DNA from 2 places in the Rhizobium sp. T1470 genome. Region 1 is predicted to be linked to the other one. Evidence: riboswitches for the same ligand, from Rfam matches in the RefSeq annotation. Region 1 holds a riboswitch; the other holds the start of a gene.
What was found. Region 1 has a riboswitch for FMN ahead of WGT02_RS09615 (DMT family transporter). Riboswitches for the same ligand answer to the same signal wherever they lie in the genome.

Region 2: linked by a shared signal. The riboswitch ahead of ribB (3,4-dihydroxy-2-butanone-4-phosphate synthase) and the one ahead of WGT02_RS09615 (DMT family transporter) in region 1 are both predicted to bind FMN.

The regions. Positions count from the first base shown of each region.
Region 1 is NZ_CP148091.1:1,911,590-1,918,823, forward strand. It holds gene lon (endopeptidase La) at 1-1,098, shown strand, start outside; gene hupB (DNA-binding protein HupB) at 1,306-1,581, shown strand; FMN riboswitch at 1,704-1,854, shown strand; gene WGT02_RS09615 (DMT family transporter) at 1,974-2,834, shown strand; gene WGT02_RS09620 (esterase-like activity of phytase family protein) at 2,906-5,116, shown strand; gene WGT02_RS09625 (aldo/keto reductase) at 5,181-6,167, opposite strand; gene WGT02_RS09630 (cupin domain-containing protein) at 6,478-6,879, shown strand; gene WGT02_RS09635 (class I SAM-dependent methyltransferase) at 6,882-7,234, opposite strand, start outside.
Region 2 is NZ_CP148094.1:200,122-207,355, reverse strand. It holds gene WGT02_RS35275 (SDR family oxidoreductase) at 1-323, shown strand, start outside; gene tpiA (triose-phosphate isomerase) at 328-1,065, shown strand; gene WGT02_RS35265 (glucose 1-dehydrogenase) at 1,137-1,919, shown strand; FMN riboswitch at 2,025-2,171, shown strand; gene ribB (3,4-dihydroxy-2-butanone-4-phosphate synthase) at 2,285-2,914, shown strand; partial or broken gene WGT02_RS35255 (flagellar basal body rod C-terminal domain-containing protein) at 3,104-3,305, opposite strand; gene WGT02_RS35250 (TetR/AcrR family transcriptional regulator C-terminal domain-containing protein) at 3,423-3,854, shown strand; gene WGT02_RS35245 (dodecin) at 4,107-4,316, opposite strand; gene istB (IS21-like element helper ATPase IstB) at 4,975-5,871, opposite strand; gene istA (IS21 family transposase) at 5,868-7,234, opposite strand, start outside.

The DNA.
Region 1 (7,234 bases):
GCTCTGCTCGAAGTGCTGGATCCGGCTCAGAACTCGACCTTCATGGATCACTACCTGGAAGTCGAATACGACCTGTCGGACGTGATGTTCATCACGACGGCGAACACGCTGAACATTCCTGCACCTTTGATGGACCGCATGGAAGTCATCCGTATCGCCGGCTACACCGAAGACGAAAAGCGCGAGATCGCCAAGCGGCACCTGCTGCCGAAGGCGATCAAGGAACACGCGCTGCAGCCGAACGAATTCTCGGTCAGCGACGATGCGCTGATGGCGATCAGCCAGCAGTATACCCGCGAAGCCGGTGTTCGTAACTTCGAACGCGAATTGATGAAGCTCGCCCGCAAGGCGGTCACCGAGATCATCAAGGGCAAGACGAAGTCCGTTCATGTGACCGCAGAGAACATTGACGACTATCTGGGCGTTCCGCGCTTCCGCCATGGCGAAGCCGAACGCGAAGATCAGGTCGGCGTTGTAACCGGTCTTGCCTGGACGGAAGTCGGTGGCGAACTGCTGACGATCGAAGGCGTGATGATGCCAGGCAAGGGTCGCATGACCGTTACCGGCAACCTGAAGGAAGTCATGAAGGAATCGATTTCCGCAGCGGCATCCTATGTGCGCTCGCGCGCAGTCGATTTCGGCATCCAGCCACCGCTCTTCGACAAGAGCGACATCCACGTGCACGTGCCGGAAGGCGCGACGCCGAAGGATGGCCCGTCGGCCGGTGTCGCCATGGCAACCGCGATCGTCTCGATCATGACCGGTATCCCGGTCGACAGGAACGTCGCGATGACCGGTGAAATCACGCTGCGCGGCCGCGTGCTGCCGATCGGCGGTCTGAAGGAAAAGCTGCTTGCAGCGCTTCGCGGCGGCATCAAGAAGGTGCTGATCCCGGAAGAAAATGCCAAGGATCTGGCGGAGATTCCGGACAACGTGAAGAACAACATGGAGATCATCCCGGTGTCCCGCATGGGCGAGGTGATCAAGCATGCGCTGGTCCGCAGACCCGAGCCGATCGAGTGGGATGGCACGGTGGAAACGCCGGTCATTGCAACGGTCGAAGGGCTCGACGAAACGGGTGCAACCATAGCTCACTGAGCCATGTTTGCCACATTCGCGCCCAATTGCTTAAAAACCCTGAAAAGGCTGGCGTTTTCGCCAGCCTTTTTTTGTGAAATCGACACGCAGACGCTTGCATTTCCTTGATTTGCAGGGTCTTTGGGGTGCGGCGGGCCTGATGAACTCCGTTCTGCGCCTAGCTTATAGATTTGAGTCGTTTCGAACCATTTAGAAAGGGGTGGAAACATGAACAAGAATGAACTCGTGTCCGCAGTTGCCGAAAAGGCAGGACTCTCGAAGACCGACGCTGCTTCCGCAGTTGATGCTGTTTTCGAAGTCGTCCAGGCTGAACTGAAGGGCAAGGGCGACGTTCGTCTCGCTGGTTTCGGTAGCTTCACCGTTTCCCATCGCGCTGCCACGAAGGGCCGCAACCCGTCCACCGGCGCTGAAGTCGATATTCCGGCTCGCAACGTGCCGAAGTTCACGCCCGGCAAGGGCCTGAAGGACGCCGTAAACGGCTGATATGAATTTGCTTGGCGGCCGGACCACCAGACCGGCGGTGTAAGTTTCGAAGGGTTCGGCCACGGCCGAACCCTTTTTGCTTTTCGCGGACTTGTCGGCACACGAAGCACGTCCTATGAAATGGTTGTTCTCAGGGCGGGGTGAAAGTCCCCACCGGCGGTAAGAGCTTCGGCTCAAGCCCGCGAGCGTCTTTCGGCCGATCTGCCGAAAGGGTCAGCAGATCCGGTGCAACTCCGGAGCCGACGGTTACAGTCCGGATGAAAGAGAATGAGCGGAGCGGGCGGGGCGAAATCTGTCCTTGCCGTGACATCGCGCTCATGCGTCCTGATTTGTGTTGGTTTCGGATGAAAGACATGAATTAGACTTCCCAGATATCTTCTGCCTCGCGTGCAATGGTCGGTGCTGCCTGGATGGTCGCCGCGGGCATTGCCTTCTCGATCCTCAATGTCCTCACACAGTGGCTGACGATGAAGCTCGCCTTTCCCTCGGCCTCGGCAGCCTTCTGGCAGTATGCCATTGCATTGGTCTTCTCGTTGCCCTTTCTCCGGCGCGTCGGCCTCGGGGCGATGCGAACGCGCTATCCCTGGCGCCATGTCGTGCGCGTTGCCTTTGCGGCATTCGGCGTGACGACCTGGGTCGCAGGACTCGCGTCCGTACCGATCTGGCAGGCGATTGCGTTGGTGATGACCTCGCCGTTCTTCATCATCATGGGTGCACGCATCTTCCTTGGTGAATATATCGGTCCCGCGAGGTGGGCAGCGACCGGTACCGGCTTCGTCGGAGCGATGATCATCCTGCAGCCATGGTCCGATAGCTTCAGTTGGGCGGCGTTTTTGCCGATCCTCTCTGCCCTTCTGTGGGGCGCCTCGTCGCTGATCACCAAGAGTCTCACCGGAGTGGAACGGCCCGAAACCATCACCGTCGGGCTGCTGGCACTCCTCACTCCGATCAACGGCGGCTTGGCTGTGGCCGCCGGCCTCAGCATCCCCTCCGGCCTGACGCTTCTCCTTTTTGTCGTGGCAGGTCTGCTGACCGTCATGGCCCAATATTTCCTGACGCTCGCCTACAGCACGGCCGATGCCGCCTACATCCAGCCTTTCGACGATCTGAAGCTTCCCCTGAATGTTTTTGCCGGCTGGCTGGTCTTCGGCTATGCCCCGACCGGTTATCTCTGGTTGGGTGCGCTGCTGATCCTCGGGGCATCGCTCTTCATCATGCGGAACGAAATGAAAAAGGAGCAGGGGGCCGGCTAACGCAGCCGGAATACGGCGCAGGTGTCATTGCGCTGTCATGCCCGTCCCGCAAAAACCCTGTGTTTGAATTCATGGGGGATTTCGTGACAATATTTTCGCGCAAGACAGCGGTTGTTGCCGTGCTTCTGACGACGGCGGCCTTTCCGGCCGCCGCAGAGCCCGTTATCAACCGCATCGCAACCTTCCCGGTGGCATCCAACCTGCCGGAGGGAAAAGACAAGCTTTCGGCCACGTCGGCGGAAATCATTACGGCCACTGACGACGGCATGACGCTGATCTACAGCGATAGCCCGCTCGGTGCGATCTGCTTTGTCGATATCTCAGACGCCAAGGCACCAAAGGCCGGTGGGGCGCTCATGATGGACGGCGAGCCGACATCCGTGACATCCGCTGCGGGCAAGGTGCTGGTTGCGGTCAATACGTCGAAGAGCAAGGCAAAGCCCTCGGGGCGCCTGGCGATCGTTGACGTTGCCACCGAGAAGATCGAGAGCACCTGTGATCTTGGCGGTCAGCCGGATTCCATCGCGCTCAACAAGGACAAGACCCTCGGCACGATCGCAATCGAGAACGAGCGTGACGAAGAGGTGAACGACGGCAAGATTCCGCAGCTGCCAGCCGGCGACCTGGTCGTATTCCAGATCAAGGATGGCACGGTTGATTGCGGCTCGATCAAGCACGTCGCGCTGAGCGGACTTGCCGGGATCGCGGCCGACGATCCGGAACCGGAATTCGTCTCCCTCAACGATCAGAACGAGATCGCCCTGACCCTTCAGGAAAACAACGAAATCGTCATCATTGACGCGGTAACTGCGTCTGTGAAGACGCACTTCTCCGCGGGCAGCGTCGATCTTGCAGGCATCGACACCAAGCGCGATGGCGCGCTGAAGTTTGCCGGTGAGCTCAAGAACGTCGCACGCGAGCCTGACGCTGTGAAGTGGCTCGACAATGATCGTCTGGTCGTCGCCAACGAAGGCGACTATCAAGGCGGTTCGCGCGGTTTCACGATTTTCGACACAACCGGCAAGGTACTCTATGAGTCCGGTGCCTCCTTCGAACGCGCCGTTGCCAATATCGGTCATTATCCGGACAAGCGTTCATCCGCCAAGGGTGTCGAGCCGGAAGGCCTGGAAGTGGCAACGATCGGAGGTCAGAAATATATACTCCTGCTCGCGGAGCGCGCCTCCGTCGTCGGCGTCTACAAGGATACCGGTGCCGTGCCTCAACTCGTCCAGATCCTTCCGTCCGGCGTTTCACCTGAGGGCGCTGTCGCCGTTCCGTCGCGCAATCTTCTCGCCACCGCCAACGAAGTCGATCTCGGCAAGGATAGTGGCCCGCGGTCGCATGTGATGATCTATGAACTTGCCGAGGGTGAGATCGCCTATCCGAAGATCGTTGCCGCCGAAAAGGACGGCAACCCGGTTGGCTTTTCGGCGCTCTCCGGCCTTGCTGCCGTTCCGGAAAAGCCAGGCCAGCTGTTTGCGGTCAGCGACAGCGTGCTCGGCATGCAGCCGACGATCTACACGATCGACGTAACCAAGGAGCCAGCCGTGATCACCGAGGCGCTGACCGTGAAGCGCGACGGCCAGCCGGCACAAAAGCTCGACATCGAGGGTGTGGCTGTCGATGAAAAGGGTTGGATCTGGCTGGCGTCGGAAGGCAACAGTGAGAAGCTGGTGCCGCACGCTCTCTATCACGTCAACCCAAAGGGCGAGATCAAGGAAGAGATAGCACTTCCGAAGGAGCTGGCGGCTAACGAAATCCGCTACGGCTTTGAAGGCGTGACGATCGTCGGCTCCGGCGACGACGCGACGCTCTGGATGGCCGTTCAGCGTGAGTGGAAGGATGACGAGAAGGGCTTTGTCAAACTCGTTTCCTACAATGCGAAGAGCAAGGAGTGGGGTGCCGTCCGCTACCCGCTCGACAAGTCCGAAGGGGGGTGGGTCGGTCTTTCCGAAATCTCCGCTCACGGCGACAGCGTCTACATCATCGAACGCGACAATCTCGTCGGTGACGCGGCAAAGCTGAAGAAACTCTACAAGGTGGCGATATCAGATCTGAAGCCCGCCAAGTTGGGCGGCGAGTTGCCGGTGGTCAAGAAGACTGAGGCTCACGACTTCCTTCCGGAGTTAAAGGCCGCCACCAACGGCTATGTTCTCGACAAGCTAGAAGGCTTCGCTTTCGATGCCTCCGGCAAGGCCTACGCGGTCACGGACAATGACGGCGTCGACGATTCCTCGGGTGAAACCCTGTTCTTCCCGGTCAATCTCGTCGGCACGAACTGAGATTGATCTATCAAGGAAACAGAATGGCCGGGTCTTAGCCCGGCCATTTTTTCTTGTGGTCGTCTTACCAGCGCTGGTGGACATAGGGAGCGACCAGCCGCTCGTAGATCTCGCGTGTTGCGTCCATCACTTCATGCGATAGCGGCGCGAGGCCAGCAGCTGCTGCGTTGGCGCGTGCATGTTCGGCGTTGCGTGCGCCGGGGATGACGACGGTTACCGAATCGCTCATCAGGATCCAGCGCAGCGCGAAGGCCGCCATTGTTGCGCCGGCCGGCACGAGCTTGCGCACTTCCTCCACAGCCTGCAGGCCGACCTCGAAGGGAACGCCGGCAAATGTCTCGCCGACGTCGAAGGCCTCGCCGTGGCGATTGAAATTGCGGTGATCGTCGCTCGCAAACTTCGTCTCGCGAGAGATCTTCCCGGACAACAGCCCGCTTGCGAGCGGCACGCGGGCGATGACCGCGATGTTCCTTCGTCGCGCCTCCTGGAAGAACAGGTGATCGGGCCGCTGGCGGAAGAGGTTGTAGATGATCTGGATGCTGACGACGCCAGGATACTCGATCGCCTTCAGCGCTTCCTCGACTTTTGCGACGCTGACGCCGTAGCCTCTGATCTTGCCGGCCTTCTGCAACTCATTCAGGCCTTCGAAGACCTCCGGGCGATAAAGCACCTCGGTCGGCGGGCAATGCAATTGCACGAGGTCGAGGCTGTCGACGCGCAGATTCTTCAGGCTGCGATCGATGAAGCCTTCGAGATTGGCCTTGGTGTAGCCGTCGGCAACATGCGGATTGAGCCGCCGACCTGCCTTGGTCGCAACCATCGGCCGTTCGCCGCCGCGGCTATCGAGAACGTCGGCAATGATCTTTTCCGACCGGCCATCGCCGTAAACGTCGGCGGTATCGATGAAGGTCATGCCGGCGTCGAGCGCCGCATTCAGCGCATCGCGACCGTCGGCTTCGCTGACATCGCCCCAGGCGCCGCCGATCTGCCATGCGCCGAAGCCGATATTCGTGACGGTGTGGGGCAGGTGACCGAAAGAATGCTGTTTCATGGAAATCCTCCGCGTGATGAAATGCCAGGCACTAGCAGTCGCCCAGGCAGGGAGCAAGCGTCTGCAGCCGAGATAGGGCGGCATCTGCCAAGCGTTGCCAATTCTGGCGAAGAGCGACGCAAACGGCGCGGTCGGCGACCGATTTGCCAGATATCGCTGTCGTCGGACACGTCGTATCACTGGCCGGTGACTGAAGGCCTGCTGGTCAACAGGACAGGCTGTACGATCGAGCCATACATCGCTTGGATGATGCGGACGCTTGGCTTACGGTCGGCTCAGACGGGCAGGTCAAGTTCGAAAGGAAAATCTGATGGAGATCAAACCCTGCGGATCACAACCCTCGATGAAGGCGCCGGCAGAGTATTTCACGGGATCCGTCCGCCAGGATCCATTGATGGATGCGCCGAGCCCGGCCCGGATGCGGGTGGTGAGCGTCACCTTCGAGCCAGGTTCCCGAACCGCATGGCACACCCATCCGCTGGGACAGACCCTCTTTGTCACCGCCGGAAAAGGCCTGGCGCAGAGCGAGGGCGGCCCCCTTCGTGAAATTCGCGCCGGCGATACGGTCTGGTTCGCGCCGGGCGAAAAACACTGGCATGGCGCCGCACCCGATACCGCGATGACGCACATCGCGATCCATGAAGCGCTTGACGGCAGCGCCGCCGACTGGATGGAACGCGTTACCGACGAGCAATACACCGGAACGGCCTGAGGTCAGAGACGCTTGAGACAGTAGGAAAAATGCGCGTGCGATTCGACCGTTAGGAACTCGAACTGCCAGCCATAATCCTTGCAGAATTTGGTGACCGCTTCGACGACGCCGTAGACGATCGGCTTCACAGTGTTGCCGGTGCAGAAATCGTGCCCGGCGATTCTTCCCGTTCGTTTCACTTTCTTCTCGCAAAGGAGGAGTTCCTGCCAGGTGAGCTCGAAGGAATGGTCCGTATCGATGTAGGCCCAGTCGAGGAAGTCATCGTCGAACTCGGCGAGCTTTTCGAGCGATGTGCCCTGCATCAGGTGCAGTTGTCCGCTCTCGATCTGGTCTTTGAATTGAGTGTGGATTTGAT
Region 2 (7,234 bases), on a different replicon from region 1:
GCGTGATCGTCAACCGGGGACTGAGCCAGGCGCATTATAACGCTTCCAAGGCCGGCGTGATTCACATGTCGAAATCCCTGGCGATGGAATGGGTCGACCGGGGCATCCGCGTCAACACAATCTCGCCCGGATACACCGCGACGCCGATGAACACGCGCCCCGAGATGATCGATCAGACCAAACTCTTCGAAGAGCAGACGCCAATGCAGCGCATGGCGACGGTCGACGAAATTGTCGGTCCGGCGGTGTTCCTGCTGTCGAATGCGGCAAGCTTTGTGACGGGCGTTGACCTGCTTGTCGACGGCGGCTTTTGCTGCTGGTGATGTGATGAGAAAGTTGGTTGCCGGCAACTGGAAAATGTACGGTCTCGCTTCCTCCCTGGCTGAGATCGAGGCGCTGAAGGGGCTCACGGGCGAGGCGGCGTGCGATATCGTCGTCTGCCCGCCCTTCACGCTGCTAGAAAAGGCCGCCGAACGAGCAAAGGATTCGACCGTCGCTATTGGCGCGCAAGACTGCCACCGGCAGATTTCGGACGCCTATACTGGAGACGTGTCGGCGGAGATGCTCGTCGATCCAGGCGCACGCTTCGTAATTCTAGGTCATTCCGAACGTCGCGTATTCCACCACGAGACCGATGCCATGGTCGCGACCAAGGTCACCGCAGCTCGCACGGCCGGACTGACCGCAATCATCTGTGTCGGCGAGACCCGTAGTGAACGCGGTGACGGAAAGGCGATCGAAGTCGTTGGCGCACAGCTACGCGCTTCAGTTCCAGCGGGTGCTTCCAGTTCGAACCTGGTCATTGCATATGAACCGGTCTGGGCGATTGGAACCGGTCTGGTTCCGACCATAGAGCAGATCGAGGAGATCCATTCTTCGATAAGGCAGAGGCTCGAAGAGCGGCTTGGCGAAGATCGGCGCAACGTAAGGATTCTTTACGGTGGCTCTGTGAAGGCCTCGAATGCAGCCGCCATCTTCGGGGCGGAAAACGTGGATGGAGCCTTGGTCGGAGGCGCATCGCTGAAGGCGACAGAGTTCGCCGGGATCATATCTGCAGCCGATTGAAAGAAGGCGTGACGCACTTGGGCTGCTTTGCGGCCGCCCGACATCGTCAGGCACCGCGAAAGGAAGAGAGTATGAAACGCTTCGAAAACAAGACCGTCGTCATCACCGGAGGCAGCCGCGGCATCGGTGCTGGGATCGCCAAGCGCTTCGCAAGGGAAGGGGCCAATCTAGTGGTCTCCGCCAATGAAGAGTCGGTCCATGCGGTCGCCGAGCAGATCAAGGCCGATGGCGGCAATGCTGTCTCATTCGTCGGAGACGTCACCGACAAGGCTAGCGTAAAGGCCCTCTATGACGCGGCGGAGAAGGCTTTCGGCACCGTCGACGTGTCGATCCAAAACGCCGGCGTCATCACCATCGCGCGCATCGAAGACATGACGGAAGGCGAGTGGGACAAAGTCATGGCGGTCAACACGAAGGGCGTATTCTTGTGCGCACAAGAAGCAATTCTGCGCATGCGTAAGCATGGACTCGCCGGCCGCATCATCAACACCGCCTCCGGCCAAGCGCGCGAGGGCTTCGTCTATACGCCACACTACGCCGCATCGAAGATGGGCGTCGTCGGGATCACCCAGAGCCTCGCCAAGGAGGTCGCGACCGAAAATATCACCGTCAACGCCTTTTGCCCTGGCATCATCGAGACGGACATGTGGGCCTACAACGATCAGGCCTGGGGAAAGCTCCTCGGCAACTATGGCCCTGGGGAACTCATGAAGGAATGGGTCGAAGGCATTCCGATGAAGCGGGCAGGGTCGGGCGAGGACGTCGCCGGTCTCGTCACCTTCCTCGCCAGCGACGATGCTGCCTACATCACCGGCCAGACGATCAATGTCGATGGCGGCCTGATCATGTCGTAGCTTATTCGACAATGGGGAACGGTGCGTTCACGAGAAGAATCATATTCTCGATTGCTCGGCGGCTGGAAGCCTCTTGCAAAACAACGCATCGATCCCCTATGTTACTGGTGTTCTCAGGGCGGGGTGCAACTCCCCACCGGCGGTATCGAGGCAACTCGGAGCCCGCGAGCGCCTTCGTGGATAAACGGAGGGTCAGCAGATCCGGTGAGATGCCGGAGCCGACGGTTACAGTCCGGATGGAAGAGAGCAATGCAGACGATTCCGCTATATGGGCGGAACCGGACGCTTGTTCGCCCAAGGGAAAATGGTGGCTTTGACAGGCCATGCACGCCACTCACAACGGCTAACCCTTGAAAGGCAAGAAAGTGACGATTTCCAAAATTGACGATGCGGTGGCCGCGATTGCGCGCGGTGAAATTGTCGTCGTTGTCGATGACCGTGACCGGGAAAACGAAGGTGATCTCGTGATTGCGTCAGAGGCAATTACTCCGCAGGCGATCGCGTTCATGATGAACCACGCACGTGGCCTCATCTGCGTCGCGATGGAAGGCGAAAGGCTCGATGAGCTCGATATCCCTCTAATGGTGCCGCGCAATACCGAAGTGCTCAAGACCGCCTTCACTGTTTCCGTGGACTATATTCCGGAAACGACGACCGGGATATCTGCTGCCGACCGTGCCGCAACCGTGCAAGCGCTTGTCACTGGTGGCTCACGTCCGGAGGACTTCGCGCGGCCGGGGCATATCTTCCCGCTTCGAGCTCATTCTAATGGGGTTCTTTCCCGTCCTGGCCATACCGAAGCTGCGGTAGATCTCGCCAAGCTTGCTGGTCTGGTTCCATCGGGCGTAATCTGCGAAGTGGCCAACGACGACGGTACGATGTCGCGATTACCGGAACTCGAGGCGTTTGCTGAGCGCCATCGCCTCCATCTCGTTACGATCGAAGACTTGATAGCCTATAGAACCGCGATGACCTTATCCGAGAGAGCGGCTTGAACTTTCGTAGAGATCGCGTTCGGTTGGGATGCGATCTCTCCCTTGAATCGGCGCCCGTACTCATGGGTCGGCATTTCGCCCCATTCTCGGACCCACTGAGGACGCGCAAGGGCCTGGACGATCGTCGAGTACGTTGCCGCAAGTACCGGTGTGCCGGTGACGCCCAGCCTGTCACATTACGGGCTGTCCTTATCTCTTCAGGTTGACGAGCAAGTCCATGATGTCGGAGCCCGTTTGGACATCTTGGAATTGGCCGTGTAGGAACGCTGGCCTCGATCATTTCGGTCAATTCGCCGGCGAGATCGACGTTCGAACTTTCCAGCGCACCCGATTGGATGGAGCCAAGGCCATTCGATTGCGGAAAACCGGTGAACGTCACGCCAGAGGCGCCTGGACGCCTTCAATCCCTGAAATCATCTATTATTTTCTGTGGCCGTTGAACTTCGATCCCCAACGGTTACACCGCAAAACCGTGGAAAGTCCTGCCAGCGTTCGCTTTTAGTGGCAAATGGTTGACGTTGTTTCGAATGTCGTGATTTGTAGCCTGCGCGTAGTCGTGCAGGTCAATGCATCCGGCGCCCGACCACTTTGGGCGCCGATCGAGGAGATGATCGCGAGGATATTCCGCATTGACCGGGGCGGCGACGATCAGGCAATCCTTGTCCGGACGATTGTCAGGGACTCGTCTGTTGTTCCCGAACTGGCGGAAGCGCTGGGTACAAACGAGGTTCTTCGCTCCAGGCAAGACCTGGCCGAATGGCTAAGCGGGCAGGTCGAGAAAGGCTTGCTGCGCCTCGACGACCCGCTGAGTGGTGCGCGCCTGTTAATGGACATGATCTTCGGAGGCATGGAACCGCCCGATGGATGGAGCAGCCCGGAGCAGAAGATGGAACAGCTTCGGCTGTGCATCATGGTTTTTATGAGAGGGACAGCACCTTGATTTTTGGGTACGCATAAGTACTACGGTAAGGCTTTGGTGACCTTTCATCACCTCCGCACCGCCTCGATCGCGGCGACGTCGATTTTCCTCATCGTGATCATGGCTTCAAACGGGCGCTTTGCTTTGTCGGTGCCAGTCCGGACCCGCCTCAAAGGACAATTTGGAGATTGCTCGAAAGAGCGTGGTGTCTCCACAGTTGCCTCGAGAACGACACGGGCCGTCATGACATCGCCTGACACGATCCTAGATACATCAGTCGTCAATTCGAAATCCGACCTTCATTACCACTTGGTAGTGTTCTACCGCGCCATCCTTGATGTGACCTCGAATTTGATCGACTTCGAACCAATCGAGATTTCGCATCGTCTTCGAGGCTCGCGCGATTGCGGTCTCAATAGCCTCTGTGACCGATACTTTTGAACTGCCGATAAGTTCCACCTTTTTGTATACATGATCGCTCATTCGATCCTCCGGTTTCGGCGCTGGCGGCTCAATCCTAATGGCCGCTCACCTGCGACCAGTATTCGAGCGTGCGTTCTGTCTGCTTTGGCTTGATCAAGCCGAGGATCAGATAATAATCTCTTGATGTCAAATGCGCCGAGTTCAGACTACGAGACGAGGCGATCGGACAGTTTTGGTTGGCGACCAACGTTCAGATCAAACTTCCAAAAGTGCGATCATCGTTGATGAAAATGCGTCGAAGAGGGCTACCATGCGACAGAACAAGCAGGGTCTGACATACCTGACACCGGTCGAACCGTTGAGCAGCCGCCAAGCCGGTATGCTCGCGTGTCGAGATTAGAACCTACGCAGTCGACTCGAAAGGCCCGGAATGCGGCCATCAAAGCAGGCATCCACATTGCCACTTATTGCTAGCAGACGAGGGACTCTGAGATGATGAAATTGCGTTTGATAAGGATCTTCATGCTAGCCTTGCCGGCCATGCTTGTATCAGAAGCAGCTCGGGCGGACACGCTTCAGCTCTCGAAAGTTGATCGCAAAATTGAGAGCCACATTCAACGCGGCAACACGAGGCAGAACGTTCAATGCCTCGCTTACATACTGAAGGATATAGCGCGACGATCAGGATGAGACGCGAGCGACAATCTGGATGAGATTCTTATGTCGCGGTTGGAGCGAAGTTATCATGTTGATTGTCGCTGGCAAGAGTTTCATCGTGTTCTGATTGCCGCTCCGCGACAAGCTGGGAAGAGCTTTTGATTGTCGCGAATGAGGCGGGTCTGCCGCGCTGGCGTTTGGCTTCCATGGCCGAACGCCGCCGGTAGCTTTCGACATTCATCTCGAAGATTGTTGCGTGATGGACAAGTCGGTCCACCGCGGCAAGCGTCATGGCCGGGTCTGGAAAGACGCGGTTCCATTCTCCGAAGGGCTGATTGGCGGTGATCATGATGGAACGCCGCTCATATCTTGCGGAGATGAGTTCGAAGAGCACGCTCGTTTCGGCCTGGTCCTTGGTGACGTAGGCCAGGTCGTCGAGGATGAGAAGATCGAACTTGTCGAGCTTTGCGATGGCGGCTTCGAGCTGAAGCTCCCTCCGCGCGACCTGAAGCTTCTGGACGAGATCGGTCGTGCGGGTGAAGAGCACGCGCCAGCCGTTCTCGATTAGCGCGAGGCCGACGGCTGCGGCGAGATGGCTCTTTCCGCCGCCGGGCGGACCGAACATCAGGATATTGGCGCCTTTGGCGAGCCAGCTATCGCCGGCTGCAATCGCCATGACCTGGGCCTTGGAGACCATGGGAACAGCGTCGAAGGCGAAGCTGTCGAGCGTCTTTCCGGGTGGCAGGTGGGCCTCGGCGAGGTGTCTTTCGATCCTGCGATGGGCGCGTTCGGCCAATTCATGCTCGGCGATGGCCGAGAGGAAACGGGCAGCAGGCCATCCTTCCCGATCGGCCTGCTCGGCAAATTGGTGCCAGAACGTCTTGATCGTCGGCAGCCTCAGTTCGTTGAGCATGATGCCGAGGCGGGCTTCATCGACTGTGTGGATGTTGCTCTTCATGCGACCTCTCCCGCATAGGCCGTGCCGATCAGGGCTTCATAACCATTGAGCGACGCGAGTTGCACATGAACGATCGGCAACTGATCCGGGTCCGGGCTGAAGACCGCTCTCAAAGCCGCCAGATCAGGCAGTTTGTGGGCGTCGAGCGTTTTGGCAAGCTCCTCGGCCAGTTCACGCTCGCAACTGCGATCGTGAGCCAAGGCAAGCAGTTCCACGGTGATCTTGCAAGCCTGCCGCTCGGGCAGTTGCTCGATGAGCGCGTCGAAAGTCCTGCGATATTCCGGCCTGGGGAAGAGCTTGTCGCGATAGACGAGCCCCAAAAGCGCCATCGGCTTTTTGCGCAGGGAATGAATGACGTGATGATAGTTGACGACTTGATCGTGCTTGCCACTCGCGTGGGCGCGGCCTCGGGGTAATGTCAGCAGATGCGTGCCGCCGATGAAGACGTCGAGGCGATCGTCGAACAGACGCACCCGCAGCCGGTGGCCAATCAGACGGGAAGGCACGGTGTAGAAGACCTTGCGCAAGGCGAAGCCGCCGGTGCTCGATACGGTGACGATGACCTCTTCGAAGTCGGTGGTGCGACGATCGGGAAGAGCTTGCAGATGCGTGCGCTCGGCATCGATGCGCTTGCCATGTGCGGCATTGCGGCGGCTGACGATCTCATCGATGAAGGCGCGATAGGATCCGAGGTCGCCAAAGTCCCTGGTTCCGCGCATCAGCAGAGCATCGCGGATCGCATTCTTGAGATGGCCGTGGGAACTTTCGATCGAGCCGTTCTCGTGCGCGACGCCCTTGTTGTTGCGCGTCGGCGTCATGCGATAATGGGCGCACAGTTCGTCGTAGCGATGCGTCAGATCGACCTTGGCGTCGGCATCGAGGTTGCGGAAGGCGGCCGATAAGCTGTCGCTGCGATGATAGAGCGGCGAACCGCCAACCGACCACAGGGCGTTCTGCAGCCCCTCGGCCAGAGCGACGAAGCTCTCTCCACCCAGGATGACATGGGCATGCTCGAAGCCCGACCAGACCAGCCGGAAGTGATAAAGCAGATGATCGAGCGATTGGCCGGCGATCGTCACGCCGAGGCTGCCCATGTCGGTAAAATCCGACAGTCCTAACCGACCGGGTTCGTGCATCTGACGGAAGATCACTTCCTGCTCCTGACCGTGAACAGCCCGCCATGATCGGATACGACGCTCAATCGTACGGCGAACACCTTCTGACAGCTCTGGATGACGCCGCAGCATCTCGTTGTAAACGGCGACCGCTCGGATGCCGGGCGCGGCCTTGAGGAGCGGAACAACCTCGGCGTCGAAGATGTGCTCAAGGGGATCGGGGCGACGCCGGTCGCGCGGCGGCTTGG